DNA from 4 places in the Actinacidiphila sp. bgisy145 genome. Region 3 is predicted to be linked to each of the others. Evidence: riboswitches for the same ligand, from Rfam matches in the RefSeq annotation. Region 3 holds a riboswitch; each other region holds the start of a gene.
What was found. Region 3 has a riboswitch for cobalamin ahead of AC3ERT_RS23140 (cobalamin biosynthesis protein). Riboswitches for the same ligand answer to the same signal wherever they lie in the genome.
Positions count from the first base shown of each region.

Region 1: linked by a shared signal. The riboswitch ahead of cobN (cobaltochelatase subunit CobN) and the one ahead of AC3ERT_RS23140 (cobalamin biosynthesis protein) in region 3 are both predicted to bind cobalamin.
Region 2: linked by a shared signal. The riboswitch ahead of AC3ERT_RS30660 (CbtB domain-containing protein) and the one ahead of AC3ERT_RS23140 (cobalamin biosynthesis protein) in region 3 are both predicted to bind cobalamin.
Region 4: linked by a shared signal. The riboswitch ahead of metE (5-methyltetrahydropteroyltriglutamate--homocysteine S-methyltransferase) and the one ahead of AC3ERT_RS23140 (cobalamin biosynthesis protein) in region 3 are both predicted to bind cobalamin.

Region 1 covers NZ_JBYIRL010000002.1:63,577-70,724, reverse strand. The annotation lists gene AC3ERT_RS02060 (precorrin-2 C(20)-methyltransferase) at 1-417, opposite strand, end outside; gene AC3ERT_RS02055 (precorrin-8X methylmutase) at 414-1,070, opposite strand; gene AC3ERT_RS02050 (hypothetical protein) at 1,091-2,650, opposite strand; cobalamin riboswitch at 2,735-2,857, shown strand; gene cobN (cobaltochelatase subunit CobN) at 3,042-6,710, shown strand; gene AC3ERT_RS02040 (D-2-hydroxyacid dehydrogenase family protein) at 6,832-7,148, shown strand, end outside.
Region 2 covers NZ_JBYIRL010000044.1:38,786-45,933, reverse strand. The annotation lists gene AC3ERT_RS30670 (bifunctional o-acetylhomoserine/o-acetylserine sulfhydrylase) at 1-1,002, shown strand, start outside; gene metX (homoserine O-acetyltransferase MetX) at 1,005-2,243, shown strand; cobalamin riboswitch at 2,242-2,397, shown strand; gene AC3ERT_RS30660 (CbtB domain-containing protein) at 2,437-2,655, shown strand; gene AC3ERT_RS30655 (CbtA family protein) at 2,683-3,549, shown strand; gene AC3ERT_RS30650 ((2Fe-2S)-binding protein) at 3,598-4,437, shown strand; gene nicT (Nickel transporter NicT) at 4,610-5,683, shown strand; gene AC3ERT_RS30640 (putative protein N(5)-glutamine methyltransferase) at 5,694-6,557, opposite strand; gene AC3ERT_RS30635 (glycoside hydrolase family 2 protein) at 6,750-7,148, opposite strand, start outside.
Region 3 covers NZ_JBYIRL010000026.1:47,949-55,096, forward strand. The annotation lists gene AC3ERT_RS23120 (inorganic phosphate transporter) at 1-906, shown strand, start outside; gene AC3ERT_RS23125 (hypothetical protein) at 918-1,130, shown strand; gene AC3ERT_RS23130 (SDR family oxidoreductase) at 1,326-2,072, shown strand; gene AC3ERT_RS23135 (SDR family oxidoreductase) at 2,088-3,011, shown strand; cobalamin riboswitch at 3,121-3,252, shown strand; gene AC3ERT_RS23140 (cobalamin biosynthesis protein) at 3,364-4,320, shown strand; gene AC3ERT_RS23145 (cobyric acid synthase) at 4,329-5,822, shown strand; gene AC3ERT_RS23150 (putative cobaltochelatase) at 5,914-7,148, shown strand, end outside.
Region 4 covers NZ_JBYIRL010000015.1:152,461-159,608, forward strand. The annotation lists gene metE (5-methyltetrahydropteroyltriglutamate--homocysteine S-methyltransferase) at 1-2,079, opposite strand, end outside; cobalamin riboswitch at 2,255-2,473, opposite strand; gene AC3ERT_RS16195 (MFS transporter) at 2,569-4,062, opposite strand; gene AC3ERT_RS16200 (TetR family transcriptional regulator) at 4,228-4,905, shown strand; gene AC3ERT_RS16205 (SH3 domain-containing protein) at 5,024-5,446, shown strand; gene AC3ERT_RS16210 (phosphatase PAP2 family protein) at 5,529-6,281, opposite strand; gene AC3ERT_RS16215 (SpoIIE family protein phosphatase) at 6,705-7,148, shown strand, end outside.

The sequences.
Region 1 (7,148 bases), on a different contig from region 3:
GTCGGCCAGCCGCTTGTGCATGTGCATGTACGACCCGTAGAAGAGCGGGTCGCCCTCCGCCAGCACGGCCACGCTGCGCCCCGCGTCCAGGTGCGCCGCCAGCCGCGCCGCGGCCTGCTCGTAGAATTCCTCCATCGCGCCCTGGTAGCCGCCGGGGTGGTCGGTGGTCTCGGTGGTGACCGGGTAGACGAGCTGCTCCTCGATCTGGCCCGCGCGCAGGTACCCCGCCGCGATCCCGCGGGCGATCGACCGGCCGTGCCGCGCGCTGTGGTACGCCACCACGTCGGCCGCCGAGATCACCTCCACGGCGCGTACGGTCAGCAGCTTCGGGTCGCCGGGGCCCAGGCCGACCCCGTAGAGCCGCCCCACGCTGTCGGATGCGGCCGTCTCGTGGGCCGCTGACGGACGGCTGCTCATTCTTCCTCGCTCGCGATCGCGTTGAGCGCGGCGGCCGCGATGGCGCTGCCGCCGCGCCTGCCGTGCACCACCAGGTACTCGAGGGCCGACGGGTCGGCGGCCAGGGCCTGCTTCGACTCGGCCGCGCCGACGAAGCCGACCGGGACGCCGATGACCGCGGCCGGCCGCGGGCCGCCCGCGGCGACGAGTTCGAGCAGCCGGAACAGCGCGGTGGGCGCGTTGCCGACCGCCACGACCGCGCCCTCCAGCCGGTCCCGCCACAAATCCAGGGCCGCCGCGGTGCGGGTGGTGCCGAGGTCCGCGGCGAGCGCGGGCACCGACGGGTCGCCCAGCGTGCAGATCACCTCGTTGTCCGCGGGCAGCCGCTTGCGGGTCACCCCGCTGGCGACCATCGCGGCGTCGCAGAGGATCGGCGCCCCGGCCCGCAGCGCCGCGCGGGCCCGCGCGACCACGCCGGGCGAGTACGCCAGGTCGGCGACCAGGTCGACCATGCCGCAGGCGTGGATCATCCGCACCGCGACCTGGGCGACGTCCGCGGGCAGCCCGCCGAGGTCCGCCTCGGCGCGGATCGTGGCGAAGGAGCGGCGGTAGATGGCCGCACCGTCCTTCTCGTACGCGTAGGGGTACGCGGAGCCCGGGGGGACCGGGGGCACAGGGGGCACGGTGGTCTCGCTCATTCGGTCGGCGCGCCGCGGCGCGCGGCCGCCACGGTGGCGGCGAGGTCGGCGGGCCGGGGGTGGGCGCTTCGCAGCGGGGCCCCGGTACGGAAGAGGTCCACACGGTAGCCGTTCGAGGTGGCGACGACTTCGACGCGGTCGGGGGTGCGGGGGCGGCCGCAGGCGCGGGAGCAGCCGGACCAGTGGACGGGGAGGGGGCGGGGGGTGGTGCCCCCGGGTTCCCCGCTCCCGGGTTGTGTGCCCTCGGGCTGTGTGTCCCCGGGTTCCCCGCTCCCGGGGGTGGGGCGGGAGGGCTCGGCGTCCCCGGGTGCCGGGTGGACGAGGGCCGCCGCGTCCGCGCGGACGTCGGCGAGCGACTTCGCGCAGCCGGGCCGCCCGGCACACGCGCTCACGCCCACCCACGGGGAGCCCGGGTCCGTCACCAGTCCGGCCGCCGCGAGCGCGGCCAGCTCCGCCCGGGCCCGGTCGGCGGGCACCCCGGGGACGACGGCGCCGCGCCACGGGGTGAGCCGCAGCTGCGCGGCCGGGGTGCGGGCGGCGAGCGCGCACAGGGCGCGCCACTGGTCGGGGGTGAGGCGGCCGAGGGGGGCGAGGACGGAGAGGGCGAGGGGGCCGCCGGGGGCGGCCGGGTGCGGGATGGGACCGATTGCGGGGGGCACTGTGGGTGCTGTGTGTGCGGCTTCCCCCCGGGTGCCGGCGGGGGAGGCGGTGTGTGCGGCTTCCCCCCGGGTGCCGGCGGGGGAGGCGGCGGGCGGGGCCGCGGTGGTGGCGGGCGGTGCGGTGAGACGGCCGGCGAGGTCCGCGGTGAGGGCCGCGCCGCGGTCGGGCAGGTCGGCCACCCGCCACGCGGTGGGCTCGCCGCCGCCGTCGGGCGTGGCCGCGGCGAGGAAGCCCTCCGCGGCGAGCAGCGCGGCCCGGGGCGCGTCGGCGGCGGGAAGGCGGAGGGCCGTGTTGCGGCCGATCCGCAGCAGCGCCGTCCCGTCCGGCGCCGCGCGCAGCGTCACGTCGGGTCCCAGGGCCGCGACGTCGCCGCGCCCGTCGTCCAGCGCGAAGAGGAACCGCCCGGACAGCGCCGCGGCCGCCGCGCTCCCGCACAGCAGCCCGTCCAGCTCCCGCAGCCAGCCCCCGACGTCCAGGTGCCCCTGCCCGTCCAGGCCCGACAGCGGCGACGCCACGACGTTCCGTACCCGCTCGTGCGCCGCCGACGGCAGCAGCCCGGCCGCGCCCAGCAGTTGGGCCAGCTCCGCCCCGCAGCCCGCGGCCAGGCCGCGCAGTTGGACGTTGCCGCGCGAAGTGAGATGGACATCACCGTCGCCGAACCGCCGGGCCGCCTCGCCCAGCCGTTCGGCCTGCGCCGCGCCGAGCGCACCGCCCGGGACGCGGACCCTGGCCAGCGCGCCGTCGTCGGCGGTGTGCAGCCGAAGGGCCCCCGGGCAGGCGTCCGCCCGGCCGCGCGGGGCCCGGGCGCCTTCCCCTACCGCCGCGTTGACGTCCGCCGGGCATGCGTCGGCGGCCGGCCGCGGCGGCTGGACGGGCTGGTCGGGGGCGGTGGACATGGCGGCGAGCATACCGACCGTGCCACAAATCGGGTCATCTGCCGAATGCCTACGGCGCTTACTATGCTCCCCGTGCGGACCTTCCGGTTCGCCATTGCCGCAGACGGCGACAGGGGAGGAAGCCCGGTGCGAATCCGGCGCGGTCCCGCCACTGTGAACTTGGCCACCGGTGCCTCCGGCGGTCGAGCGAGCCAGGAACTCCCGCCGTCCGACACCACCCGGGGCGCGGACACCCCGAGGAAGGGTTTTCGTTGTGACCGGATCATCCGAGTTGCCCCGTTCCGCCGACTCCAGCACCACCGCCCCGGTGCGGGGTGCCGAGGAACTGCCCCCGGCCGAAGCGCCTTCGCCCGCCGGTGAGCAGGGGCTCGGCGGGCCGCATCCCGAACGGGTGCTGCTGCTGAGCACGTCGGACACGGACCTGCTCAGCGCTCGGGCGGCCGGGGGACCGGTGGCGTACCGGTTCGCGAACCCGACGCGGGTGGACGTGGCGCTGCTGCCGGAGCTGCTGGAGGGCGTCGGCCTGGTCGTCGTACGCCTGCTGGGCGGACTGCGGGCGTGGCAGGAGGGGCTGGACGCGCTGCTGGCGACGACCCTGCCGGTGGTGGTGCTGAGCGGCGAACAGGCGCCGGACGCCCAGCTGATGGCGGCGTCCACGGTGCCGGTGGGCCTCGCGGCCGAGGCGCATGCGTACCTGGCGCACGGCGGCCCGGCCAACCTGGAGCAGCTCGCCCGCTTCCTGTCCGACACGGTGCTGCTCACCGGCCACGGCTTCGAACCGCCCGCGCCCGCGCCCTCCTGGGGCCCGCTGGAGCGTACGGCCGCCGCGGCGCCCGCGGACGCCCCCGCCGTCGCCGTGCTCTACTACCGCGCCCACCACATGAGTGGGAACACCGCGTTCGTCGGCGCCCTGTGCGACGCGATCGAGGCGGCCGGGGCCCGGGCGCTGCCGTACTTCGTCGCCTCCCTGCGCACCCCCGAGCCCGGACTCGTCGCCGAACTGTCCGCCGCCGACGCGATCGTCACCACCGTGCTCGCCGCCGGCGGCACCCGCCCCGCCGACGCGTCCGCGGGCGGCGACGACGACGCGTGGGACGCGGGCGCGCTCACCGGCCTGGACGTCCCCGTGCTCCAGGCGCTGTGCCTGACCGGCTCGCGCGCCGCGTGGCTGGCCAACGACGAGGGCGTCTCCCCGCTCGACGCGGCCACCCAGATCGCGGTGCCCGAGTTCGACGGGCGGCTGATCACCGTCCCGTTCTCGTTCAAGGAGGTCGACGCCGACGGCCTGCCCGCCTACGTCGCCGACCCCGAGCGCGCCGCCCGCGTGGCCGGCATCGCCGTACGGCACGCCCGGCTGCGGCACATACCCGCCGCCGACAAGCGCCTGGCCCTGGTGCTGTCCGCCTACCCCACCAAGCACTCCCGCATCGGCAACGCGGTCGGCCTCGACACCCCCGCCAGCGCGATGGCCCTGCTGCGCCGCCTGCGCGAGGAGGGCTACGACTTCGGGCCCGACCCCGTCCCCGGCCTCGACGCGCCGTCCGACGGCGGTCCTTCCGACGTCACCCCTTCCGACGGCTCCCCCCTCCACCCCGGCGACGCCCTCATCCGCGCCCTCATCGACGCCGGCGGCCACGACCAGGACTGGCTCACCGAGGAGCAGTTGGCCCGCAACCCCGTCCGGGTCCCCGCCGCCGACTACCGCCGCTGGTACGCCACCTTGCCGCGGGAACTGCGCGACGCGGTCGAGGAGCACTGGGGCCCGCCGCCCGGCGAGCTGTTCGTGGACCGCAGCCGCAACCCCGAGGGCGACATCGTGCTCGCCGCCCTCCGCCACGGGAACCTGCTGGTCCTCATCCAGCCGCCGCGCGGCTTCGGCGAGAACCCGATCGCGATCTACCACGACCCCGACCTGCCGCCCTCGCACCACTACCTGGCCGCGTACCACTGGATCGCCGCCCCCGCCGCGGACGGCGGCTTCGGCGCCGACGCGATGATCCACCTCGGCAAGCACGGCAACCTGGAGTGGCTGCCCGGCAAGAACGCCGGCCTGTCGGCGGCCTGCGGCCCGGACGCGGTCCTGGGCGACCTGCCGCTGGTCTACCCGTTCCTGGTCAACGACCCGGGCGAGGGCACCCAGGCCAAGCGCCGCGCCCACGCCACCCTCGTCGACCACCTCGTGCCGCCGATGGCCCGCGCCGACTCCTACGGCGACATCGCCCGCCTCGAGCAGCTGATGGACGAGCACGCCCAGATCGCGGCCATGGACCCGGCGAAGCTCCCGGCGATCCGCGCCCAGATCTGGACCCTCATCCAGGCCGCCCGCCTCGACCACGACCTGGGCCTGGCCGACCGCCCCGACGACGAGGGCTTCGACGACTTCCTGCTGCACGTCGACGGCTGGCTCTGCGAGATCAAGGACGCCCAGATCCGCGACGGCCTGCACGTCCTCGGCCAGGCCCCGGCCGGTACCGACCGGGTCAACCTGGTGCTGGCGATCCTGCGCGCCCGGCAGATCTGGGGCGGCACCGCGGCCCTGCCCGGGCTGCGCGAGGCGCTGGGCCTGGACGAGTCCGCCGCCACCCGCACCGCCGCCGACGCCGTCGAGGAGCGCGCCCGCGCCCTGGTCCAGGCGATGGAGGACGCCGGCTGGGACCCGGCCGCCGTGCCCGCCGTCACCGCCGGCAGCGGCGAACAGGTCGCCGCCGTCCTGGAGTTCGCCGCCCGCGAGGTGGTCCCCCGGCTCACCGCGACCACCGACGAGATCGACCGCACCGTGCACGCGCTGGCCGGCGGCTTCGTGCCCGCCGGGCCGTCCGGCTCGCCGCTGCGCGGCCTGGTCAACGTGCTGCCCACCGGCCGCAACTTCTACTCCGTCGACCCCAAGGCCGTGCCCTCCCGGCTCGCCTGGGAGACCGGGCAGGCGCTCGCCGAGTCGCTGCTGACCCGCTACCGCACCGACAACGGCGACTGGCCGGCGTCGGTGGGCCTGTCGCTGTGGGGCACCTCCGCGATGCGCACCGCGGGCGACGACATCGCCGAGGCGCTGGCCCTGCTCGGCATCCGCCCGGTCTGGGACGACGCCTCCCGCCGCGTCACCGGCCTGGAGCCGGTGCCGCTGGACGAGCTGGGCCGCCCCCGGATCGACGTCACCCTGCGCATCTCCGGCTTCTTCCGCGACGCGTTCCCGCACACTGTCGCCCTGCTCGACGACGCGGTGCGGCTGGCCGCCTCCCTCGACGAGCCCGACGACCGCAACCACGTACGCGCCCACACCCGCGCCGACCTCGCCGAGCACGGCGACGAGCGCCGCGCCACCACCCGCATCTTCGGCTCCCGGCCGGGCACGTACGGCGCCGGGCTGCTCCAGCTGATCGACTCCCGCGACTGGCGCACCGACGCCGACCTCGCCGAGGTCTACACCGTCTGGGGCGGCTACGCCTACGGCCGCGGGCTCGACGGCCGCCCGGCGCGCGGCGAGATGGAGACCGCCTACCGCCGGATCGCCGTCGCCGCGAAGAACACCGACACCCGCGAGCACGACATCGCCGACTCCGACGACTACTTCCAGTACCACGGCGGCATGGTCGCCGCGGTACGGGCGCTGCGCGGCACCGCCCCCGAGGCGTACATCGGCGACTCGACCCGTCCCGAGACCGTCCGCACCCGCACCCTCGTCGAGGAGACCTCCCGGGTCTTCCGCGCCCGCGTGGTCAACCCGCGCTGGATCGAGGCGATGCGCCGGCACGGCTACAAGGGCGCCTTCGAACTCGCCGCGACCGTCGACTACCTCTTCGGGTACGACGCGACCACCGGTGTCGTCGCCGACTGGATGTACGACAGGATCACCGAGGCGTACGTCCTCGACCCCGCCAACCGGGCCTTCCTCCAGGACGCCAACCCCTGGGCGCTGCACGGCATCGCCGAACGCCTGCTGGAGGCGGAGTCCCGCGGGATGTGGGCCGAGCCCGACCCCGAGGTGCTCGCCGAGCTGCGCCAGGTCTTCCTGGACACCGAGGGCGACCTCGAAGGCGGCGACGCCGGGGAGGGCGAGGAGTGAGCCCGGCGCGGCCGTAGGATCGCCCGAGCCGGGCACCCGACCAGCAGGAACCGACATCCGACCAGCAGGAGCCGGGCACCCCGAGCCGGGTCCGGGCCCCCGACCAGGAGGAGAACCGCCGATGCGCGTCGCCGTACTGGACGACTACCAGCAGGTCGCCGAGTCGCTGGCCGACTGGTCCGGGCGGCTGCCCGGGGCCGAGCCGGTCTTCTTCCCCCGGCACCTGGCCGACCGCGACGCGCTCGTCGCCGCCCTCGAGCCGTTCGACGTGGTGGTGGCGATGCGCGAGCGCACCGCCTTCCCCCGCGAGGTGCTGCGGCGGCTGCCCCGGCTGCGGCTGCTGGTCACCACCGGCATGCGCAACGCGGCCATCGACCTCGCCGCGGCGGCCGAGTTCGGCGTGCTGGTCTGCGGCACCCGCTCGCACCCGACCGGCAC
Region 2 (7,148 bases), on a different contig from region 3:
GGCGCCGGCGACCACGTGGTGGCCGGCTCGTCGCTGTACGGCGGGACGTACAACCTCTTCAAGCACACCCTGCCGCGGTTCGGCGTCGAGGTGTCCTTCGTCGACCCGGACGACGTCGCCGCGTGGCGGGCGGCGGTGCGGCCGAACACCAAGGCGTTCTTCGCCGAGACGCTGGGCAACCCGCGCGGCAACGTGCTGGACGTCCAGGCCGTGGCGGACGCGGCGCACGCCGAGGGGGTGCCGCTGATCGTGGACAACACGGTGCCGACGCCCTTCCTGCTCCAGCCGCTGCGGCACGGCGCGGACGTGGTGGTGCACTCGGCGACGAAGTTCCTCGGCGGCCACGGCACCACCATCGCCGGTGTGGTCGTGGACGGCGGCAGCTTCGACTTCGGGGCGCACGCCGACCGCTTCCCGGACTTCTCCGCGCCCGACCCGAGCTACCACGGCCTCCAGTACTGGCCGGCGCTCGGCCCCGGCGCCTATGCGGTCAAGCTGCGGGTGCAGCTGCTGCGCGACCTCGGCCCGGCGCTGTCGCCGCACTCGGCGTTCCTGCTGCTCCAGGGCGTCGAGACGCTGTCCCTGCGGCTGGAGCGGCACTCCTCGAACGCGCAGGAGCTCGCGGAGTGGCTCCAGGCCCGCGACGAGGTCGCGGCGGTGCACTACCCGGGCCTGCCCTCCAGCCCCTGGTACGAGGCCGGGCAGCGCTACCTGCCGCGCGGTGCGGGCGCGGTGCTCGCCTTCGAACTGCGCGACGGCGCACAGGCCGGCCGGCGGTTCGTGGACGCGGTGCGGCTCTTCAGCCACCTGGCGAACATCGGCGACGTGCGCAGCCTGATCATCCACCCGGCCTCCACCACGCACAGCCAGCTCGACGAGGCGCAGCTCGCGCAGACCGGTGCGACGCCCGGCCTGGTGCGGCTGTCGGTCGGCATCGAGAACGTCGCGGACCTCAAGGCGGACCTGGAAGCAGGGTTCCGAGCGGCCAAGGGCGCGTCCTGACCGTGCCCGGCACGCCGCCGGTCCCCGGCGCCGGATCGCCCGCCGGCGCCGCCCCGGAACCCGCCGGCGGGGTCCTCCCGCCGCCCGCCTCCGGGGCGTGGCGGCCGGGGGACCCGCCCGGGCGGCGGCGCTGGCACCGCGCTCCGGGGCCGCTCCGGCTGGAGGCGGGCGGCGAACTGCCGGAGGTGCGGCTGGCGTACGAGACGTGGGGCCGCATCGCGCCCGACGGGTCGAACGCGGTCCTGGTGCTGCACGCGCTGACCGGGGACAGCCACGTCGCCGGTCCTGCCGGGCCCGGCCATCCCACGGCCGGCTGGTGGGACGCGCTGGTCGGGCCGGGCCGGGCGCTGGACACCGACCGCTTCTTCGTGGTGGCGCCCAACGTGCTGGGCGGCTGCCAGGGCAGCACCGGCCCGGCCACCGCCCGGCCGGACGGGCGGCCGTGGGGCGGCGCCTTCCCGTTCCTGACCCAGCGCGACCAGGTCGCGGCCGAGGCGGGCCTGGCGGACGCGCTGGGCATCGACCGGTGGGCGCTGGTGGTCGGCGGGTCGATGGGCGGCATGCGGGCGCTGGAGTGGGCGGCCGGCCGCCCGGAGCGGGTCGGCGCGCTGCTGCTGCTCGCCTGCCCGGCGGCGGCCAGTGCCGAGCAGATCGGCTGGGCGTCGGTGCAGTTGCGGGCGATCCGGGCCGACCCGGCCTGGCGCGGCGGCGACTACCACGGCGCCGGGCCGGGCGGCGGCCCGCACGCCGGTCTCGGCCAGGCCCGCCGGCTGGCGCACCTGACGTACCGCAGTGAGCCGGAACTGCGGGCGCGCTTCGGCCGGGACCCGCAGCGCGGTGAACTGCCCTGGCACGGCGGCCGGTACGCGGTGGAGTCGTATCTCGACCACCACGCGGACAAGCTGGTGCGCCGGTTCGACGCGGGCAGCTATGTGGTGCTCACCGAGGCGATGAACGCCCATGACGTGGGGCGCGGGCGGGGCGGCACCGCGGCGGCGCTGCGGCGGGTCACGGCGCCCGCGCTGGTGGCCGGGGTCGACTCCGACCGGCTCTACCCGACCGCGCAGCAGGAGGAGTTGGCGGCGGGCATCCCGGGCGCGGACCGGACGCGGACGATCCACTCGCCGTACGGGCATGACGGCTTCCTCATCGAGGTGGATCAAGTGGCGGCGCTGGTCGGGGAGTTGATGCCGCCTCCGGCGGCGCGGCGGCCCCCGCGCGGTGTGGCGGGAAGCAGGTGACATGCGTTGACGTGCCGGTTCGCCCGCCCGTACGCTGGTCGTTCGTGATGGTGTGAGGAAGCCGGTGGAACTCCGGCACGGTCGCGCCACTGTGTACCGGTCGCCTCTGGGGGCGTCCGGGAGTCAGATACTCCGCCGTCACGCCGCCCCACTCGAACCGAGGGACGCTGTATCCCCGAAGGAGGCCCCACCCGTGAGTTCTGTGTCCACCCCTTCGTCGACCGAGGCCACGCCGGTCGTCCTGCCCGTCTCCAAGGCGGTGCTCTGGCTGGTCGGCAGCGCGCTCCTGGCGCTGGCCGCCTACTACTTCATCGGCGTCGACCAGGGCGCGGTGTCCGTCTTCGGCCGGGACATGCACATCCACGAGTTCGTGCACGACGCGCGGCACTTCCTCGGCTTCCCCTGCCACTGACGACAACAGGCAGGCGGACAACTCGACATGGAGAAACGACTCGTACTGCGCGGCGTGCTCGCCGGCGCGATCGGCGGGCTGCTCGCGTTCGTCTTCGCGCGGATCTTCGCCGAACCGCAGATCAACCGGGCGATCAGCTACGAGAGCGGCCGGGACGCGGCGCAGAACGCCCTGGACAAGGCCGCGGGCCTGCCGGTCTCGCCGGACGGCCCCGACCTGTTCAGCCGCACCGTCCAGGCCGATGTCGGCATGGGCGTGGGCCTGATCCTCTTCGGTGCCGCCATGGGCGCCCTCTTCGCGGTGGTCTACACGGTGTGCCTGGGGCGGGTCGGCGGCGTCCGGCCGCGCACGCTGGCGCTGCTGGTGGCCGGCGGCGGCTTCCTCGGCTTCTACCTGGTGCCGTTCGTGAAGTACCCGGCGAACCCGCCCGCGATCGGGCACGAGGACACCATCAAGGCCCGCACCGGGCTCTATCTGGTCATGGTGGTCTGCTCGATCACGCTGCTCGCGCTGGCGGTGTGGCTGGGGCGGAAGCTCCAGGGGCGGTTCGGCACGTGGAACGCCACGCTGCTGGCCGGTGCGGCCTTCGTGGTCGCCATCAGCGTGGTGATCGGCCTGCTGCCCGCGCTCGGACACCTGGCCGCCAACCGCGAGCAGTACGGCAACCACGCCACGGAGACACCTCAGCCGCTGACCGACCCGGCGGGGCGGATCGTCTACCCGGGCTTCCCTGCGGACGTGCTGTTCCGGTTCCGCTTGTACTCGGTGGCCGCGCAGCTGCTGCTGTGGTCGGCGATCGCGCTGGTCTTCGGGCCGCTTTCGGAGCGGGTGCTGAGCGCCTCGCCGACCGGCCGCGCCGCGCGGGCGCCCCGGGTCGGCCCGGTGGAGGCGTGAGGGGGCGCCTCGGCGCGCCATCCCGCCCTGCCGCGGCAGGGTGGCGCCGTGCACGGCGATGAGACGAGAGCGGCCCTGGCGGAGCTGGGGCCGTTCTTCGCGGTCGAGAGCGCTGCGGCGGCCGACGCGGCCGGCGGCGGCTCCGGCTGGCGGTCGATGGCCGAGCTGGCAGACGGCAGCGGCGTGCTGGCCGCCCGCGTGGCCGCCGTACGCGGGGTGCTGGCCGCGGGCGGCGGGCAGCAGCCGGACGCGGTCGAGGAGCGGGTGGCCGCGTCCGTGACCCACCTGGGCCTGGTGGCCCGGCTGCTCTCCCCCTACCTGGCGCTGGCCGTGCTGTACGGACACGTGCCCGGCGCCGTACGGCTGTCCGACCTGCGCTGGCAGCCCGCCCTCGGCGGCCCCTACCCGCTGGCCCTGCCGGGGCTGCCCGGCCGCGCGGCGGACCCGCCCGCCCCGGCGGAGACCGGGCCTGCGGAGACCGGCGGGGTCGCGGACCTCGGCAGGGTGGCGGGCCTCGGTGGGGTCGCGGACGCGTTCGCGGCGGCGGTCCTCTCCGGCCCGGTCCGCGAACTGACCGCGGCCTGCGCGGACTTCCGCGTCTCCCCGCACGTCCTGCGGGGCAACACCGCCTCCGCGCTCGCCGGCGCCGCCCGCATGGTCGCCGCGGCCCGCCCGGAGGCCGCCGCGCGGGCCCGCGCGCTGACCGGGCTGCTGACGGCCGGCGGCCCGCTGCGCGGCGCCGGGCATCTCACCCCGGCGGACGCCGGCGGGGGCCACGGCGCCTTCCGGCGGCGCAGCTGCTGCCTGATCTACCGGGCCGCGCCGGGGCACGCCGGGGCGCTGTGCGGCGACTGTGCGCTCTCCCGTGTGCCGGTGCGCCCGGGATGAAGCAGGTCAAAGCGTTGCGGGCATGAGGACCCGGTCTTGTTGCGAGCAACTTGCAACAAGTAATGTGTCGCATCGAGGTGTCCCGCCCCCGGTCGCAAAGGACGCAACGTTGACCTCCATCATCCAGACCCGCCCCGCCGCGGGGTCCCGCCTCCAGCGGATATCGGCGTCGATGTCGCGTGCCGAGTGGACCCGGCTGGGCGGTATGGCCGGCTTCATCGTGGCGCTGCACGTCATCGGCTGGTTCACGCTCGCGGTGATCGTCGCCCCGCACCACTACCGGACGGGCACCGGCGTCTTCGGGGTCGGCATCGGCGTCACCGCCTACACGCTCGGGATGCGGCACGCCTTCGACGCCGACCACATCGCCGCGATCGACAACACCACCCGCAAGCTGATGGGCGAGGGCAAGCGGCCGCTGTCGGTCGGCTTCTGGTTCTCGCTCGGCCACTCCTCGATCGTCTTCGGGCTGTCCTTCCTGCTCTCCTTGGGCATCCGGTCGCTCGCCGACCCGGTGGCGCACGACAACTCCGGGCTGCACGACGTCACCGGCTGGATCGGCACCACCGTCTCGGGCACGTTCCTGTACGCGATCGCGCTGGTCAACCTGCTGATCCTGGGCGGCATCTGGAAGGTCTTCCGGCGGATGCGGCACGGCGAGTTCGACGAGGCGGCGCTGGAGGACCAGCTCAACAACCGCGGTCTGATGAACCGCCTGCTGGGCCGGCTGATGAAGTCCGTGAGCAAGCCGTGGCAGATGTACCCGATCGGCCTGCTCTTCGGGCTCGGCTTCGACACCGCCACCGAGATCGCGCTGCTGGTGCTGGCCGGCTCCGGCGCCGCCTCGGGCCTGCCCTGGTACGCGATCCTGTGCCTGCCGGTCCTCTTCGCCGCCGGGATGTGCCTGCTGGACACCATCGACGGCTCGTTCATGAACTTCGCGTACGAGTGGGCGTTCTCCAAGCCGGTCCGCAAGGTCTACTACAACCTCACCATCACCGGCCTGTCCGTCGCGGTCGCCCTGATCATCGGCACCGTCGAACTGCTCGGCCTGATCTCCGACAAGGCCGGTCTGCACGGCTCCTTCTGGGACTGGATCGGCGGGCTGGACCTCAACATCGTCGGCTACGTCATCGTCGGCCTGTTCTTCCTCACCTGGGCCGTGGCCCTGGCCGTCTGGAAGTACGGCAACATCGAAGAGAAGTGGTCCACCGGCCTGCGCACCGCCGACGCCGGCCCGGAGTAGGGCCCGCCGCTCAGGGCCGCTCCCGCGGTGACCGGTGCGGGGCGGGCCCGGGGTGCGGGCGGGTGGCCAGCAGCACGGTGGCCTCCAGGTCGGGGTCGTGGGCGGTGGCCGCGGTCAGGCCGCCGGCGCGCAGGGCGCGCAGGGCGGCGGGGACCTGGGCCCGGCTGGCCTCGGAGAGCAGGGTGCCGCCCGGCGCGAGCCAGGTGGCGGCGTCGCGGGCGACGCGGCGCAGCAGGTCCAGGCCGTCGGCGCCGCCGTCGAGGGCGAGCGGTGCCTCGTGGTCGCGGGCCTCGGCGGGCAGCAGCGGGATGTCGCCGGTGGGCACGTAGGGGACGTTGGCGGTGAGGATGTCCACCCGGCCGCGCAGGGTGGGCGGCAGGGCCGCGAACAGGTCGCCCTGGTGGACCTGGCCGCGGGCGGCCGCCAGATTGCGGCGGGCGTAGCGCACGGCGGCGGGGTCGAGGTCGGCGGCGTGGAGTTCGACGCCGGGCGCGGCCGCGGCGAGTGCGGCGCCGACCGCCCCGGACCCGCAGCACAGGTCCAGCACGACCGCGCCGGGGCGCAGCAGCGCGGCGGCGCGGGCGAGCAGGAACTCGGTGCGGCGGCGCGGCACGAACACCCCGGGGCCGACCTCGATCCGCAGGCCGGCGAACCCGGCCCAGCCGACGACGTGTTCCAGGGGCAGGCCGCCCGCGCGGCGCGCCACCATCGCGGCCAGCTCCTGCGGGGTGGCGGCGGCCTCGGTCAGCAGGCCCGCCTCCTCCTCGGCGAAGACGCAGCCGGCGGCGCGCAGTTCGGCGGCGGTGTCGGCCGGGTGCGGCCAGCCGGGGCGGCTGCCGGTGCCGGGGCGGGGCGCGAAGCGGGGTTCGGACATGGGTGGCGGTGCCTTTCGGGAAGCGTGGCGCTCCCTGGGGCCGTGCCGTCGCGCGGGGCGTCGACGTCAGCGGGCGCGGCCGTGCGGTGGGAGCGAGCGTGGTGTCCTGCTGCGGTTGATCGGTCCCACCTCCTCGGCTCGTCGCGGGGCGCGCTGCGGCCGGACCCGGTCCGCGGCGCCGTGCCGGACAACCTACCGTACGACCGCGGCGTTGACGGTGTGCAGGGCGGCGGTGGCGGCCTCGGCGGTGGGGTCGGGCCAGCCGTGCACGGTGAAGGTGGCGTGCTCGCCGGGCAGCAGCGTGGTCAGGCCGCGGTCGGTGTGCGCGGCCGGGCCGAGCCGGTCGGCCTGGAGGAGCAGGTCGCGCAGCAGGGTGCGGGCGGTGACGGTGATCTCGACGGCGGGCACGGCGGGTACGGCGGTGTCGGGGCCGCCGGTGTCCTGGTCGCGGACGGTCAACGAGAGGTCCCACTGCGGGCGCGGGTAGGCGAAGTCCTTGTCCCGGGCGGGGAACCAGTACGCGCGCGCCGCCCCCGGCTCGGTGTCCGTGTCGCCGCCCCGCTCGGCGTTCGGCTCGGCGTCCGCGGTGAG
Region 3 (7,148 bases):
ATGAAAGTGATCATTCCGGCAGTGGCCGCGCCCGTGGTGGCCGGCCTCGCCTCGATGCTCGCCACCCGGCTCACCTACCGGCTCGGCCGCGCCGCCGATCCGGCGGCCACCTCGCGCGGCTACCGGGTCGGGCAGATCGCCTCCGCCGGGCTGGTGTCCCTCGCGCACGGCACCAATGACGCGCAGAAGACGATGGGCGTCATCACCCTCACGCTCATCGCCGGCGGTTCGCTCGCGCCCGGGTCCGACCCGCCGCTGTGGGTCATCTGCGCGGCCGGCACCGCGATCGCGCTGGGCACGTACATCGGCGGCTGGCGGATCATCAGGACCGTCGGCCGCGGCATCACCGACATCCAGCCGCAGCAGGGGTTCGCGGCGCAGACCGGCGCCGCGGCGACGATCCTGGCGTCCTCGCACCTGGGGTTCGCGCTGTCGACGACGCAGGTCTGCTCCGGGTCGGTACTCGGGGCCGGGCTCGGGCGGCGCGGGGCGGTGGTCCACTGGGGCACCGCCGGGCGCATGGTCGCCGCGTGGGCGCTCACCCTTCCCGCGGCCGGGCTGGTCGCCGGCGCCGCGGCCTACCTCGCCGACCGCGGGACCTGGGGGGTCACCACGGTCGGCGTGATCGGCCTCGCGGTGTGCGCGGTGGTCCGTACGGCGGCCCGCCGCAAGCCGGTCACGCACGCGAACGTCAACGACGCCGCGGCCGCCGAGGCCCCCGTCCCGGCCACGATCCCGGTCCCGGCCGCACCGGCCGTCCACCTCGCCCCCGCGGTCCACGTCGTCCCGGTCACCGTGGTCGACAGCGCGTCCGAGCCCGCGGCCGAGCCGCAACCCGCCCCCGGGCCCGCCGTTCCGGCGGCCTCCCCCGTCCCGCCTCCCGCCTCCGCTCCCACCACGGTCTGAAAGGGCACGCCATGAGCATCGACTGGCACGCGCTCGGCACGGTCCTCGCGGTCACACTGCTGTCCACCGTCGGCCTCGTCGGGGTCTTCACGCTCGGCATCGTCGGGCTCTCCCGCCCCTCGTCCGCCCAGGGCACCGCGCTCCTGACGCGCACCGGCGCCTACCTGTGCTTCGCCGCCTGCGCCGCCGCCGTCGCCTACGGCATCCACCTCATAGCCGGCTGAGCGCACCCTCCCTCCGCCGTCACCCGGCCCGCCGCCGGGACCCGCCACCTGGGTCCCGGCGGCGGGCTGTTCGCATGCCGGCGCCCGCGGGCCCCTCTCCTGTTTTCGCCGATAACACTCTGACCGAATCATCGATCCCCATCTGTGTTATCGTTGATCTCGTCAGATCGTATCGACGAAAACAAGGAGGACGCCATGTCCACCAGCGCCACCCCTGTCCGCGTCGCCCTGGTCACCGGTGGGTCCGGTGGCATCGGCCGGGCCGTCGTCCGGCGGCTCGCCCGCGACGGGTACGCCCTGGGCATTCACTACGCCGGCAACAAGGCCGCCGCCGAGGCGCTCGCCGCGGAGATCACGGGCGCCGGGGGCCGGGCCGTCACCGTCGGCGGCGACGTCGCCGACGAGCACGCCATGGCCGCCGCCTTCGACACCGTGGAGGCCGCCTTCGGCGGGCTGGACGCCGTCGTGCACACCGCCGGCGTGATGCGGCTGAAGCCGATCGTCGACCTGGACCTCGCGGAGCTGGACGCGGTGCACCGCACCAACATCCGCGGCAGCTTCGTGGTCGACCAGCAGGCCGCCCGCCGACTGCGCGCGGGCGGGGCCATCGTGAACCTCTCGACCTCCGTCGTGGGGCTCCAGTTCCCCGGCTACGGGGCCTACACCGCCAGCAAGGGCGCCGTCGAGGCGCTGACCCTGATCCTCGCCCGCGAGCTGCGCGGCCGGGACATCACCGTCAACGCGATCGCCCCCGGGCCCACCGCCACACCCCTGTTCATGGCCGGCAAGGACCAGGAGACCGTCGACCGCCTCGCGGCCCAGCCCCCGCTGGAGCGCCTGGGCACCCCCGAGGACATCGCCGAGGTGGCCGCCTTCCTGGCCGGCCCCGCCGGCCACTGGGTCAACGGCCAGACCGTCCGCGCCAACGGCGGAATCATCTAGGAGGCAGGAACAGCCATGACACCAGCCACGACACACCGCACCGGTCCGAAGGTCATCGTCGTCACCGGCGCCTCCAGCGGCATCGGCAACCTCGCCGCCCGCTTCCTGGCCGGGGCCGGGCACACCGTCTACGCGGGCATGCGCGCCACCGCCGACCGCAACGCCCCCCGCGTGGCCGAACTCGCCGCGTACGCAGAGGCGGAGGGCGTGGACGTGCGCGGCATCGAGATGGACGTGCAGGACCAGGCGTCCGTCGACGCGGCGATCGAGCAGGTCACCGCCGAGCAGGGCCGGCTGGACGTGGTCGTCCACAACGCCGGCCACATGGCGCTGGGCCCGACCGAGGCGTTCACCCCCGAACAGCTCGCCGCGCTCTACGACGCCAACGTCCTGTCCACCCAGCGCGTCAACCGCGCCGCGCTGCCGCACCTGCGCCGCCAGGGCGAGGGGCTGCTGGTGTGGGTGGGGTCGTCCTCCACCCGCGGCGGCCACCCGCCGTTCCTCGCCCCGTACTTCGCGGCGAAGGCGGGCATGGACGCACTGGCCGAGAGCTACGCCGCCGAGCTGGTCCGGTTCGGCATCGACACCGTCATCGTGGTGCCGGGCGCCTACCCGTCGGGCACCAACCACTTCGCCCACGCGGCCCGGCCGGCCGACACCGTACGGGACACCGCGTACGACGAGGCGTACGGCGCGGTGCGCGACTCCATGGCGCAGGCGCTCACCGACCTCTTCCCCGCGGGGCGGACCGTGGACGAGGTCGCGGACGAGATCGTCCGGGTGGTCGGACTGCCGCAGGGCGAGCGGCCGTTCCGCACCCACATCGACCCCAGCCGCGACGGCAGCGAGGTCGTGTCCGCGGTCAGCGACCGCATCCGCGCGGAGTTCTACCACCGCATCGGCATCCAGGAGCTGCTTCCCGAGCACGCCTCCCTCTGAGCCGGCCGCACGCCCACCCGTCGGCGCGGGGCCGCAAAGCCGCAGGCAGGCCCGGTTGACGGGGTTTCTCCGGGCGTGGTGAACTGCCGGGAGCAATGCGGCGGCAGGAGAGGAAGTCGGTGCGAATCCGACGCGGTCCCGCCACTGTCACCGGGGAGTGCACTCCCGAAGCTGGAGGCCACGGCCGGCGCACGCCGGCGGGAAGGCCCGGGAGTGCGTTGATCCGGGAGCCAGGAGACTCTCACCGCCGGTCACGTCGAGCCAGGGCGCGGACCCTGAGTGAGGACTTCGCCATGCCCTGCACGCAGGCGGCAGCCGCCCTTGCGGCCGCCGGTACCCGGATATCCGCGGCATGAGCGGCCGCCACCGTGCCTACGCGTACGGCGCCGCACTCGGCTTCCTCGGCGACCTCCTGATCGGCGACCCGCGCCGCGGCCACCCGGTGGCCGGGTTCGGGCGGGCCGCCGGCGCCCTGGAGCAGCGGATGTGGCGCGACGACCGGGGCGCCGGCAGCGCGTACGCGGCGCTGTGCGTGGGCGGCGCGGTGGCCGCGGCCGCCGTCGCCGAGCGGGCGGCCCGGCGCCGCCCGCTGCTGGGCGCGGCGCTGGCCGCGGCGGCCACCTGGTCGGTGCTGGGCGGCACTTCGCTCGCCCGGGAGGCCCGCACGATCGGCGCGGCGCTTCAGGCCGGCGACCTGGCCGCCGCCCGGGACCGGCTGCCGCACCTGTGCGGGCGGGACCCGGCCGCGCTGGACGCCGACGCGCTGGCGCGGGCGGTGGTGGAGTCGGTCGCGGAGAACACCTCGGACGCGGTGGTCGGCGCCCTGGTGTGGGGCGGGCTCGCGGGGGTGCCCGGGCTGGTCGGCTTCCGTGCCGCCAACACGCTGGACGCGATGGTCGGCCACCGCTCCCCGCGGCACCTGCGCTTCGGGTGGGCGGCCGCCCGGCTGGACGACGCGGCCGGCTACCCCGGCGCGCGGCTGACCGCCCTGCTCGCCGCGCTGGCCGGGCCGTATCCGCGCAGCGCGCTGGCCACCGCGCGCCGGGACGGGCCGCGGCACCCCTCGCCCAACGCCGGGCCGGTCGAGGCCGCGTTCGCGGGGGCGCTGCGGGTGCGGCTGGGCGGCACCCTGGCGTACGGGGGGCGGGTCGAGCACCGGCCGGTGCTGGGCGCGGGGTTCCGGCCGCCGCGGCCGGCCGACATCGGGCGCGCGGTGCGGCTGTCCCGCCGGGTCGGCGCGCTCGCGCTGGGCGCGTCGGTGCTGCTGTCGGCGGCCCGCGGCCGGACCGGCACGAGGGGTGCGCGGTGAAGGGGCTGATGGTCGCCGGGACCGGTTCGGACACCGGCAAGAGCGTGGTGACCGCGGGGATCTGCCGGTGGCTGACCCGGCAGGGCCTGCGGGTGGCGCCGTTCAAGGGCCAGAACATGTCGCTCAACTCGTACGTGACCCGGGAGGGCGCCGAGATCGGCCGGGCGCAGGCGATGCAGGCGCAGGCGGCCGGGGTGGAGCCGTCGGCGCTGATGAACCCGGTGCTGCTCAAGCCGGGCGGCGAGCAGCGCAGCCAGGTGGTGGTGCTGGGCAGGCCGGTCGGCGAGCTGAGCGCGCGCGGCTACCACGGCGGCAAGCAGGCGGAGTTGCTCGGCACCGTGGTGGACTGCCTCCAGGAGCTGGGCCGTACGCACGACGCGGTGGTCTGCGAGGGCGCGGGCAGCCCCGCGGAGATCAACCTGCGCCGTACCGACATCGTCAACATGGCGGTGGCCAGGAGCGCGCGGCTGCCGGTGGTCGTGGTGGGCGACATCGACCGCGGCGGCGTCTTCGCGTCCTTCTACGGCACGACGGCGCTGCTCGCGAAGGAGGACCAGCGGCTCGTCGCGGGCTACCTGGTGAACAAGTTCCGCGGTGACGTCTCGCTGCTCCGGCCGGGCCTGGACATGCTGCACGGCCTCACCGGCCGCCCCACCCTCGGGGTGCTGCCCTTCGCGCACGGCCTGGGCATCGACGAGGAGGACGGGCTGCGGGTGTCGCTGCGCGGCGCGGTGCGCGAGTCCGCGGTCGAGGCGCCCCACGGCGAGGAGGTGCTGCGGGTCGCGGTGGCCGCGGTGCCGCTGATGTCGAACTTCACCGACCTCGACGCGCTGGCCGCCGAACCCGGTGTGGTGGTGCGGTTCGTGGACCGCCCGGACGAACTGGCCGACGCCGACCTGGTGGTGCTGCCCGGCACCCGCGGCACCGTCCGCGCGCTGGAGTGGCTGCACGCGCGCGGCCTGGCCGACGCGGTACGGCAGCGCGCGGCGCAGGGCCGCCCGGTGCTGGGCATCTGCGGCGGCTTCCAACTGCTGGCCGAGAGCATCGACGACGAGGTGGAGTCGAAGGCCGGTACGGTCCGGGCGCTGGGCCTGCTGCCGGTACGGGTCCGCTTCGCCCGGGAGAAGACCCTCGCCCGCCCGGAGGGCACGCAGTACGGCGAGCCGGTGCGCGGCTACGAGATCCACCACGGGGTGGCCGAACTGCGCGGCGGCGACGAGCCGTTCCTCGACGGCTGCCGGGTCGGCGCGGTGTGGGGCACCCACTGGCACGGGTCGCTGGAGAGCGACGGCTTCCGGCGGGCGTTCCTGCGGCAGGTGGCCGCGGCGGCCGGGCGGCGCTTCGTGCCCGCGCCCGGCACCCGCTTCGAGGCGCTGCGGGAGGAGCAGTTGGAGCGGCTGGCGGACCTGGTCGAGGAGCACGCCGACACCGGGGCGCTGCTGCGGCTGGTGGAGCAGGGCCCGCCGGAGGGCCTGCCGTTCCTGCCGCCGGGGGCGCCGTGAGACCGCCGCCGCCCCGCGCACAGCAGGCACCGCCGCAGGCGCCGCGCATGGCCCCGAACCCACGACTTCCGCTCGAAGGAGCGATCCTGGCATGAGCATCACCTATCCGTTCACCGCTGTCGTCGGGCAGGACGACCTGCGGCTGGCCCTGCTGCTCAACGCGGTCTCGCCCGCGGTGGGGGGTGTGCTGGTGCGCGGGGAGAAGGGGACGGCGAAGACGACGACGGTGCGCGCGGTCGCCGCGCTGCTGCCGGACGTGGCGGTGGTGCCCGGCTGCCGGTTCAGCTGCGACCCGGCCGCGCCGGACCCGGGCTGCCCGGACGGGCCGCACGACCCGGACCCGGCCGGCGCCCGGCGCGCCACGAAGCTCGTCGAGTTGCCGGTGGGTGCCTCCGAGGACCGGCTCGTCGGCGCGCTGGACTTCGAACGGGCGCTGGCCGAGGGCGTGAAGGCGTTCGAGCCGGGGCTGCTGGCCGAGGCGCACCGGGGTGTGCTCTACGTCGACGAGGTCAACCTCCTCAACGACCACCTGGTGGATGTGCTGCTGGACGCCGCCGCGACGGGGGCGAGCTACGTGGAGCGCGAGGGCGTGTCGGTGCGGCACGCGGCGCGCTTCCTGCTGGTGGGCACGATGAACCCCGAAGAGGGCGAGCTGCGGCCGCAGTTGCTCGACCGGTTCGGGCTGACCGTGGAGGTCACCGCCTCGCGCGAGACCGACGAGCGGGTGGAGGTGGTGCGCCGCCGGCTGGCCTACGACGCGGACCCGGCGGCCTTCGCCGCGCGGTGGGCGGAGGAGGAGCGGCGGACCCGGGAGCGGATCGCGGCCGCACGGGCGCTGCTGCCGTCGGTGGTGCTCGGCGACACGGTGCTGCGGCAGATCGCGGCGACCTGCGCGGCCTTCGAGGTGGACGGGATGCGCGCGGACATCGTGATGGCGCGTACCGCGACCGCGCTGGCGGCGTGGGCGGGCCGCACCGAGGTGACGGCCGACGACGTCCGGCAGGCCGCGCTGCTGGCGCTGCCGCACCGGCGCCGCCGCAACCCGTTCGACGCGCCCGGGCTGGACGAGCAGAAGCTGGACGAGGCGCTGGAGCAGGCCCGGCAGGAGGCCGAGCAGGCGGCGGCCGAGCAGGCGGCGAACGACGTGGACGAGCGCCCGGGCCCGGACGACGACCCGGAGCCCGACCCCGATCCTGACGGCGGCCCCGGCCCGGACGGCGGCCCCGAGGGCGGCCCGGGCGGCGACGGCCCCGGCGGGGGCGGCGGGGTGCCGCCGCAGCGCGAGGACACCGCGGGCCCCGAGGCCGGCGACTCGGCCCCCGACGC
Region 4 (7,148 bases), on a different contig from region 3:
GGCGAGTTCGGTGGCGACCTGCATGTGGGAGCGGGCGGCCTCCAGGCTGATGACGTCGGCGTCGAGGTCCTCGATGGCCTGCACGATGTCCCCGAACTCGGCGTAGCACATGTGGGTGTGGATCTGGGTGGCCGGACCGGCCGCCGCGGTGGTGAGCCGGAAGGCCGTGGTCGCCCAGGCCAGGTAGGCGGGGCGGTCGGCCGCGCGCAGCGGCAGCGTCTCGCGCAGCGCCGGCTCGTCGACCTGGATCACCGCCGTCCCGGCCGCCTCCAGGTCGGCCACCTCGTCGCGCAGTGCGAGGGCGACCTGCCGGGCGGTGTCGCCGGGCGGCTGGTCGTCGCGGACGAAGGACCAGGCGAGCATGGTGACCGGGCCGGTGAGCATGCCCTTGACCGGGCGTGAGGTCAGCGACTGCGCGTAGGAGGTCCAGCGCACGGTCATCGGCCCGGGCCGGGAGATGTCCCCGGCCAGGATCGGCGGGCGCACGTACCGGGTGCCGTAGGACTGGACCCAGCCGTGCCGCGTGGCGAGGTAGCCGGTGAGCTGCTCGGCGAAGTACTGGACCATGTCGTTGCGCTCGGGCTCGCCGTGCACCAGCACGTCCAGGCCCGTCCGCTCCTGGAAGGAGATCACCTCGCCGATCTCGGCCCTGATCCGCTCCTCGTAGCCGGCCGGGTCGATCCGCCCGGCGCGCAGGTCGGCGCGGGCGGTGCGCAGCTCGGCGGTCTGCGGGAAGGAGCCGATGGTGGTGGTGGGCAGCAGCGGCAGCCCGAGGCGGGCCCGCTGGGCGGCGGCCCGCTCCGGGTACGGCTGGGCGCGGTGGGCGTCGGCGTCGGTGACCGCCGCGACCCGGGCGCGTACGGCGGGGTCGCGGGTGATCGGGGAGGCCGCGCGGGAGGCGAGGGCGGCGCGGCAGGCGGCGAGTTCGCCCGCGATGCTGCCGGTGCCCTCGGCCAGGCCCCTGGCGAGCGTGGCGACCTCGGCGGCCTTCTGCCGCGCGAAGGCCAGCCAGCGCCGCACCTGCGGGTCGATGTCCCGTTCGGGCGCGGTGTCCAGCGGCACGTGCAGCAGCGAGCAGGAGGCGGCGACGTCGACGCGGTCGGCGAGGCCGAGGAGGGTGCCGAGCGTGGACAGCGACCGTTGGAGGTCGTTGATCCAGATGTTGCGGCCGTCGACGACACCGGCGACCAGGCGCTTGCCGGGCAGCCCGCCGACGGCGGCGAGGTGGTCGAGGTTGGCGGCGGCCGGGCCGGTGAAGTCCAGTGCCAGGCCCTCGACGGGGGCCGCGGCCAGCACCGGCAGTGCCTCGCCGAGCCGGTCGAAGTAGGACGCGACGAGCAGCTTCGGCCGGTCGGCGGCGCCGCCCAGCGCGCGGTAGGCGCGGTCGGCCGCGGCCAGTTCGGCCGGCGTGCGGTCCTGTACGAGGGCGGGCTCGTCGAGCTGCGCCCACGCCGCGCCGGCGGCCCGCAGGTCGGCGAGCACCTCCGCGTACACCGGCAGCAGCCGGTCCAGCAGGGACAGCGGCTCGAACCCGGCCGGCGCGCCGGGCGCGGCCTTGGCGAGCAGCAGGTAGGTCACGGGGCCGACGAGCACCGGCCGCGCGTCGTACCCGAGCGCGAGGGCCTCGCGCAGCTCGCCGACCTGCTGGGAGGAGTCCGCGCGGAAGACGGTGTCCGGACCCAACTCGGGCACCAGGTAGTGGTAGTTGGTGTCGAACCACTTCGTCATCTCCAGCGGCGCCGTGTCCTGGGTGCCGCGGGCCATCGCGAAGTAGCCGTCGAGCCGGTCGGCGGCGACGGCCGCGCGGTGCCGCTCGGGCACGGCGCCGACCATGACGCTGGTGTCGAGCACGTGGTCGTAGTACGAGAAGTCGCCGGTGGGCAGTTCGTGGAGGCCGGCCCCGGCGAGCTGCCGCCAGTTGGCGCGGCGCAGGCCGGCGGCGGTCTGCCGGAGGGCGTCGGCGCCGACTTGGCCCTTCCAGTAGCCCTCGACGGCCTTCTTCAGTTCCCGGTGCTGTCCCTGGCGGGGGTAGCCGTACACGGTGGCCCGTGCTGCCGCGGCTGCGGACTTCGCTGACACGGAACTCTCCTTCGCGAGATGTCTCCCTGGCATCCCGGCGACGGGACGAGGGTGCGAAGGCGGCACACCGGACCGGTACGGACCCGGCGCACCGACGACGGCGCGCGCTCGTCCACCTGCCTGCCCATGTACGCCGACCCGCCCACGAGGTCACCGGGACTTCCGCACGCGAGTGGTCGCGTACGGGCAACGGGCAGGTCTTCGGACTCGCGGGCACGCCTGCCGGGGGCAGACACCTACTGGCCGTCGCTTCCCAGGTCCGAGGCGGACCCAGTGCGTCTGACGGCGGTCGTTCCCACTCACCGCTGCGGGGCAGTCCCGGATTCCCACCGGGTTCCCTCTTGCGACGCGCCTGCCTGGCGGGCAGGGGCGAACCAGCTGCACCCGCCAGCATAGATCGCGCGGGCGCCGCCGGGCCGCCCCTTTTCCCGTCCCGGCGGCCCCGGCCGGGGTGTTCCACCCGGCCGGGGGAGCATCAGGCGGGGAGCGTCAGGCCGGTACCGGTTCCGCCTGCGCGGCTTCCTCCTCCTGCGGCGAGGTGGGCACCGTCAGCGCGATCAGGGCGCCGAGCAGGGCCGCGCCCGCGCAGATCCCGAAGAGCAGCCGGTAGGCGTGCAGGGAGGGTATGGCCTGGCCGCCCAGCACGATCACCTGCGAGGCGAACAGGGTGCCGCCGACCGCGCTGGCCAGCGAGCTGCCGACGGAGCGGAAGAGCGAGTTGAGGCCGTTGGCGGCCGCGAGGGCCGAGCGCGGCGCGGCGAGGTTGATCAGCGCGGGCATGGCCGCGTACGCGATGCCGGTGCCGGCCCCGGCGATGCTGGTGCCGAGGATGATCTCCCACAGGTGGCCGGTGAGCGCGATCCGCACCACGAAGCCGGCCGCCACGATGGTCGCGCCGATGGCCAGGGTGATCTTCGGCCCGACCGCGTTGGTGATCGCCGCCGAGGCCGGCGACAGGATGAGCATCGCCACGCCGCTGGGCAGCAGGCACAGGCCGCCCACCACCACGGACGAGCCGAAGCCGTAGCCGGTCACGCGCGGCGCCTCCACGTAGGAGGCGGTGCCGATGAGCGTGGCGAACAGCGCGAAGCCGACGCAGACGGACGCGACGTTCGTCAGCAGCAGCGCGGGCGCGGCGTTGACCCGGACGTCGACCAGCGGCGAGGCCGCGCGGCGCTCCCAGACCACGAACCCGGCCAGCAGCACCGCCGCGGCGACCAGCAGGCCGATCGTGGTCGGCGACGACCAGCCCCAACTGGACGCCTGGCTCAGCGGCAGCAGCAGGCAGACCAGGCCGCCGGCGAGCACCACGGTGCCCGGCAGGTCGAGCCGGCCGGTGGAGCGCCCGGGCGGCTCGCTGAGCAGCAGCCAGGTGCCGAGCACCGACAGCGCGCCGCCGGCCGCGCAGATCCAGAAGAGCAGGTGGTAGTCGGCGTGCTCGCCGATCCACGCGGCCATCGGCACCCCGAGCGCGCCGCCGATCCCGAGCATCGCGCTGACCAGGGCGATCCCCGCCGATGCCCGCTCGCGCGGCAGGATCGAGCTCAACAGGCTGATGCCCAGCGGGATCACGGCCATCGAGACGCCGACGATCGCGCGGCCGACGATCATCGGCACCAGGCCGTCGCTCAGCGCGGAGACCAGCGAGCCGACGCAGAGCGCGGCCGCCGCCGCGATCAGCGTGACCTTCTTGCCGTACAGGTCGCCGAGCCGGCCGGCCACCGGCACCGCGACGGACGCGACCAGCAGCGTGGACGTCAGCAGCCACTGCACGTCGCCGGTGGAGCTGTGCAGGTCGGTGGTGATCTTCGGCAGCACCGGGATCAGCAGCGACTGGGTGAGCGAGGCGAGCAGCCCGGCGAGCGAGACCACCGCGAGCGCGGCGATCTCGGCCGGTTGCCAGCCGGGCCCCGAGCCGGCCCGGCCGTCGCCGTCGGCGGCCGCCTCCGACGCCTCGGGGGCGTGCTCCGAGTTCTTCACCACGGTTGCTCCTCGCTCTGGACATGCCCTGGCCTGCGCGGCCGTCCGGCGGCCCGCGCGGATTTCGTGGCACACGGTGCCATGTGGCATACGGTGCCACGAACGTGCATAGGATTCAATCGGATCGTTGACGTACGGCCGTACACCGAGGAGGCGCACATCGACGGGATGCGCGAACGCAAGCGCGCGGACAACCGCGCGGCGACGATCGAGGTCGCCTTCCGGCTCTTCGGCGAGCACGGATACGACGACGTGACCGTGGCCGCCATCTGCGAGGCCGCCGACATCGGGCGGCGCACCTTCTTCCGCTACTTCGCCTCCAAGGAGGAGCTGCTGAACGTGCCGCTCCAGGAGATGACGGCGCGGCTCGACCAGTCGCTCGCCGCCACACCCGCCGGGTCCGGCGAACGCGAGGCGGTCCGCTCGGCGATGCTGGACCTCGCGGACTACGCGCTGGCCCACCGGCGGCAACTCGGCCTGTACCGGCGGATCATCACCAGCTCCGCCGACCGGCGGTTCGACGCGTTCTGGCATCTGCCGCAGCAGGAGCAGCGGTTCGCCCGGCAGGTGCGCAACCGGCACGGCGGCGCCGCGGAGCCCGGCCTGCACACCCGCCTGCTGGTGGCGCGCGCGGTCGCCGCCTTCCGGGTCTGGCTCGACGAGGCGGTGCGCGGCAACCACGATCTGTCCGCGGACGAGGCCCGCGCGCTGTTCCACCACGTGCTCGACGCCGATCCCTGGCTGGCCGGGCCCGTACCTGGCGGCGGCCCCGGCGGCGGCACCGGACCTGGCACCGACCCCGGACCGGTCGGCCGGGTGGCCGGGGACGGGTCCGCAGACGGGTGAGCGCGGCTCGCACGTTCGGCTGAACGCGGCGATTTCCCCACCTTGTCCCCGGAGCGTGCGGCGTAGCTTCTGCGGTGCCCCATGCGTCTCACCGCACCCCAGGAACAGGAGAAGTCCCTTGGCGACATCCGCTGCTCTTCCTACCCTCCGAGGCCGCATCGTCACCGCCGCGGGCGCGCTGGCCGCCGCCGCGGCGCTCGGCACCACCCTGCTGGGCGCCACCGCCGCCCAGGCGGCCCCGGCCGCCCCGGCCCAGCCCTACGGCACGGTCGTCGCCGGCAACGGCGTCGTCCAGCGCCAGTTCCCCAGCACGGACTCCTCCGTGAAGGGCTCGCTCGCCTACCGCCAGCAGGTCGGCCTGCGCTGCAAGGTCCGCGCCCAGAACATCGAGGGCAACGACATCTGGTACCTGCTGCGGGACAACTCCAACTGGGTCTCGGCGAAGTACGTCGACAACACCGGCTACGTCTCCTACTGCAAGGACGTGCTGCGCAGCGGCAGCGACGTGATGAACGCGGTGCCCAAGGGCGCCAAGGGCTGACGGCCCCGAAGCACGCGGGCATCCCGGAGCCGCGGCAGGTCCCGCAAGCGGCTCCGGGGCGCCGCCCTCCCGCCGCCTCCGGTCAGTGCCGCATCCCGCCCGGGGGCGGAGCGGTCCGCGCCGCCGCCGGACGGCCGGCGAGCGCCGACAGCAGTGGCAGAGTCAGGGCCAGCCACGCCGCACCGAGCAGCCAGCCGCCCAGCTCGTCGGTGGGCCACTGCACCCCCAGGTAGATCCGGGTGGCGCTGATCGCCGCCACCCAGCAGCCGCAGCTCAGCACGTCCAGCCGTACGGCGCCGCGCGGCGCGTCACTGCGCAGCGCCGCCCAGGCCAGCAGCCCCGCGGTCAGCGCGGCCGTGGTGGCGTGGCCGGACGGGAACGCCCAGTCGGTGCCGAGCACCGCCCAGTCCGCCACCGGCGGGCGCGGCCGGTCCAGGGCGAAGACGACCGCCAGCCGCAGCGCCTGCCCGGTCAGCAGGATCGCCACCCCGCACAGCGCCGCCGACACCTCCCGCCGCGACGCCGTCCGCTGCGCGCACCCGGTCCACCCGGCCAGCGCCGCCGCGACGTAGGGCAGCGGGCCGGCCCCTGTCGTGTCCAGCAGGCGCGAGGCGGCGACCACGTCCGCGGAGCGGTGGGCGACGGCCCACTGGTGCACGGCGCGGTCCGGCCCGAGCGGTGCGCCGCCGCGCGCGCCGAGCGCCCACACCAGGAGCGTGAAGAGCGCCGCGCACAGCGTGAACGCCCCGGCCGCCGCGAGGGCCCCGCCGCCGTGCGGCGCGAGCGTCCGCAGCCGTCGGTGGGCGAAGGCGCGCGTGGTGAACGCTGAGGACATCCTGCCTCGGCCCCGCATCCTTGGTCCGTTGCCGCCCCGGGCCGCACGTGCGTGAAACCCGAATGACTACAGCACTGTAGACGTAGACCCCGCCCGGGTCGACGCCGCCCCCACCGGCGTGCCCCCCCAACCCGCCGCCCAGCCGTACCCCCGCGCGTGCCTCGTCCCGCCCCTGTTCCGCCCGCCCGGGTCAGGGCACCGCGGGAATTCGGGCCCGCGGCAGAGCGCAGTGGCGGGGGATTCACGGGGCCGGGGAACGCAGGGTGCCCGGGTGTGTTCGAGGCGTGGCCGACCGTGCGAGCGCGGCGGCGTCGAGTGTTATTCAATGGGTGTGCGGTAGGGGATCTCGGGGCTTCTTCGCACGCAGAAACCGGGCATGCCTCCGGCCACGCACCGGGGCCGGCCAGCGAGCTGAGAGAGCGTATGGACTCGACACCATCCCCCTCGTCTTCGTTGCCGTCCGACCAGGTCAGTCGCGCGCTGGGAAACTACGGCCCGCACGGCGGCACCGGGCCGGCGGCCGGCGCTGCCCGGGCGCAGGAGGCCGCCGTGCCGGGCGGCGGCACCGGACACCACCCCGAGAGCCAGGAGCAGATCCTCGGCTCCGTCGACCTCGACCGCGAGCTGAACATCACCCGCCGCAACCTGGAGGCGCCCGCGTTCGCGGGGCTGAGCGTCGCCGCGGGCCGGCCCTTCGCCGACCTGCTGCCGCCCGGGGACATCCCGACCGTCACCCGCCGGCTGCGGCAGGTCGCCGAGACGAAGGAGCCGCACGTCGCCCGGGTCCAGCGGCTGCTGCGGGACGACGGCACCGAGCTGGTCGTCTCGATGAGCATCCTGCCCGCCGCGCCGCCCCAGGAGGGCCTG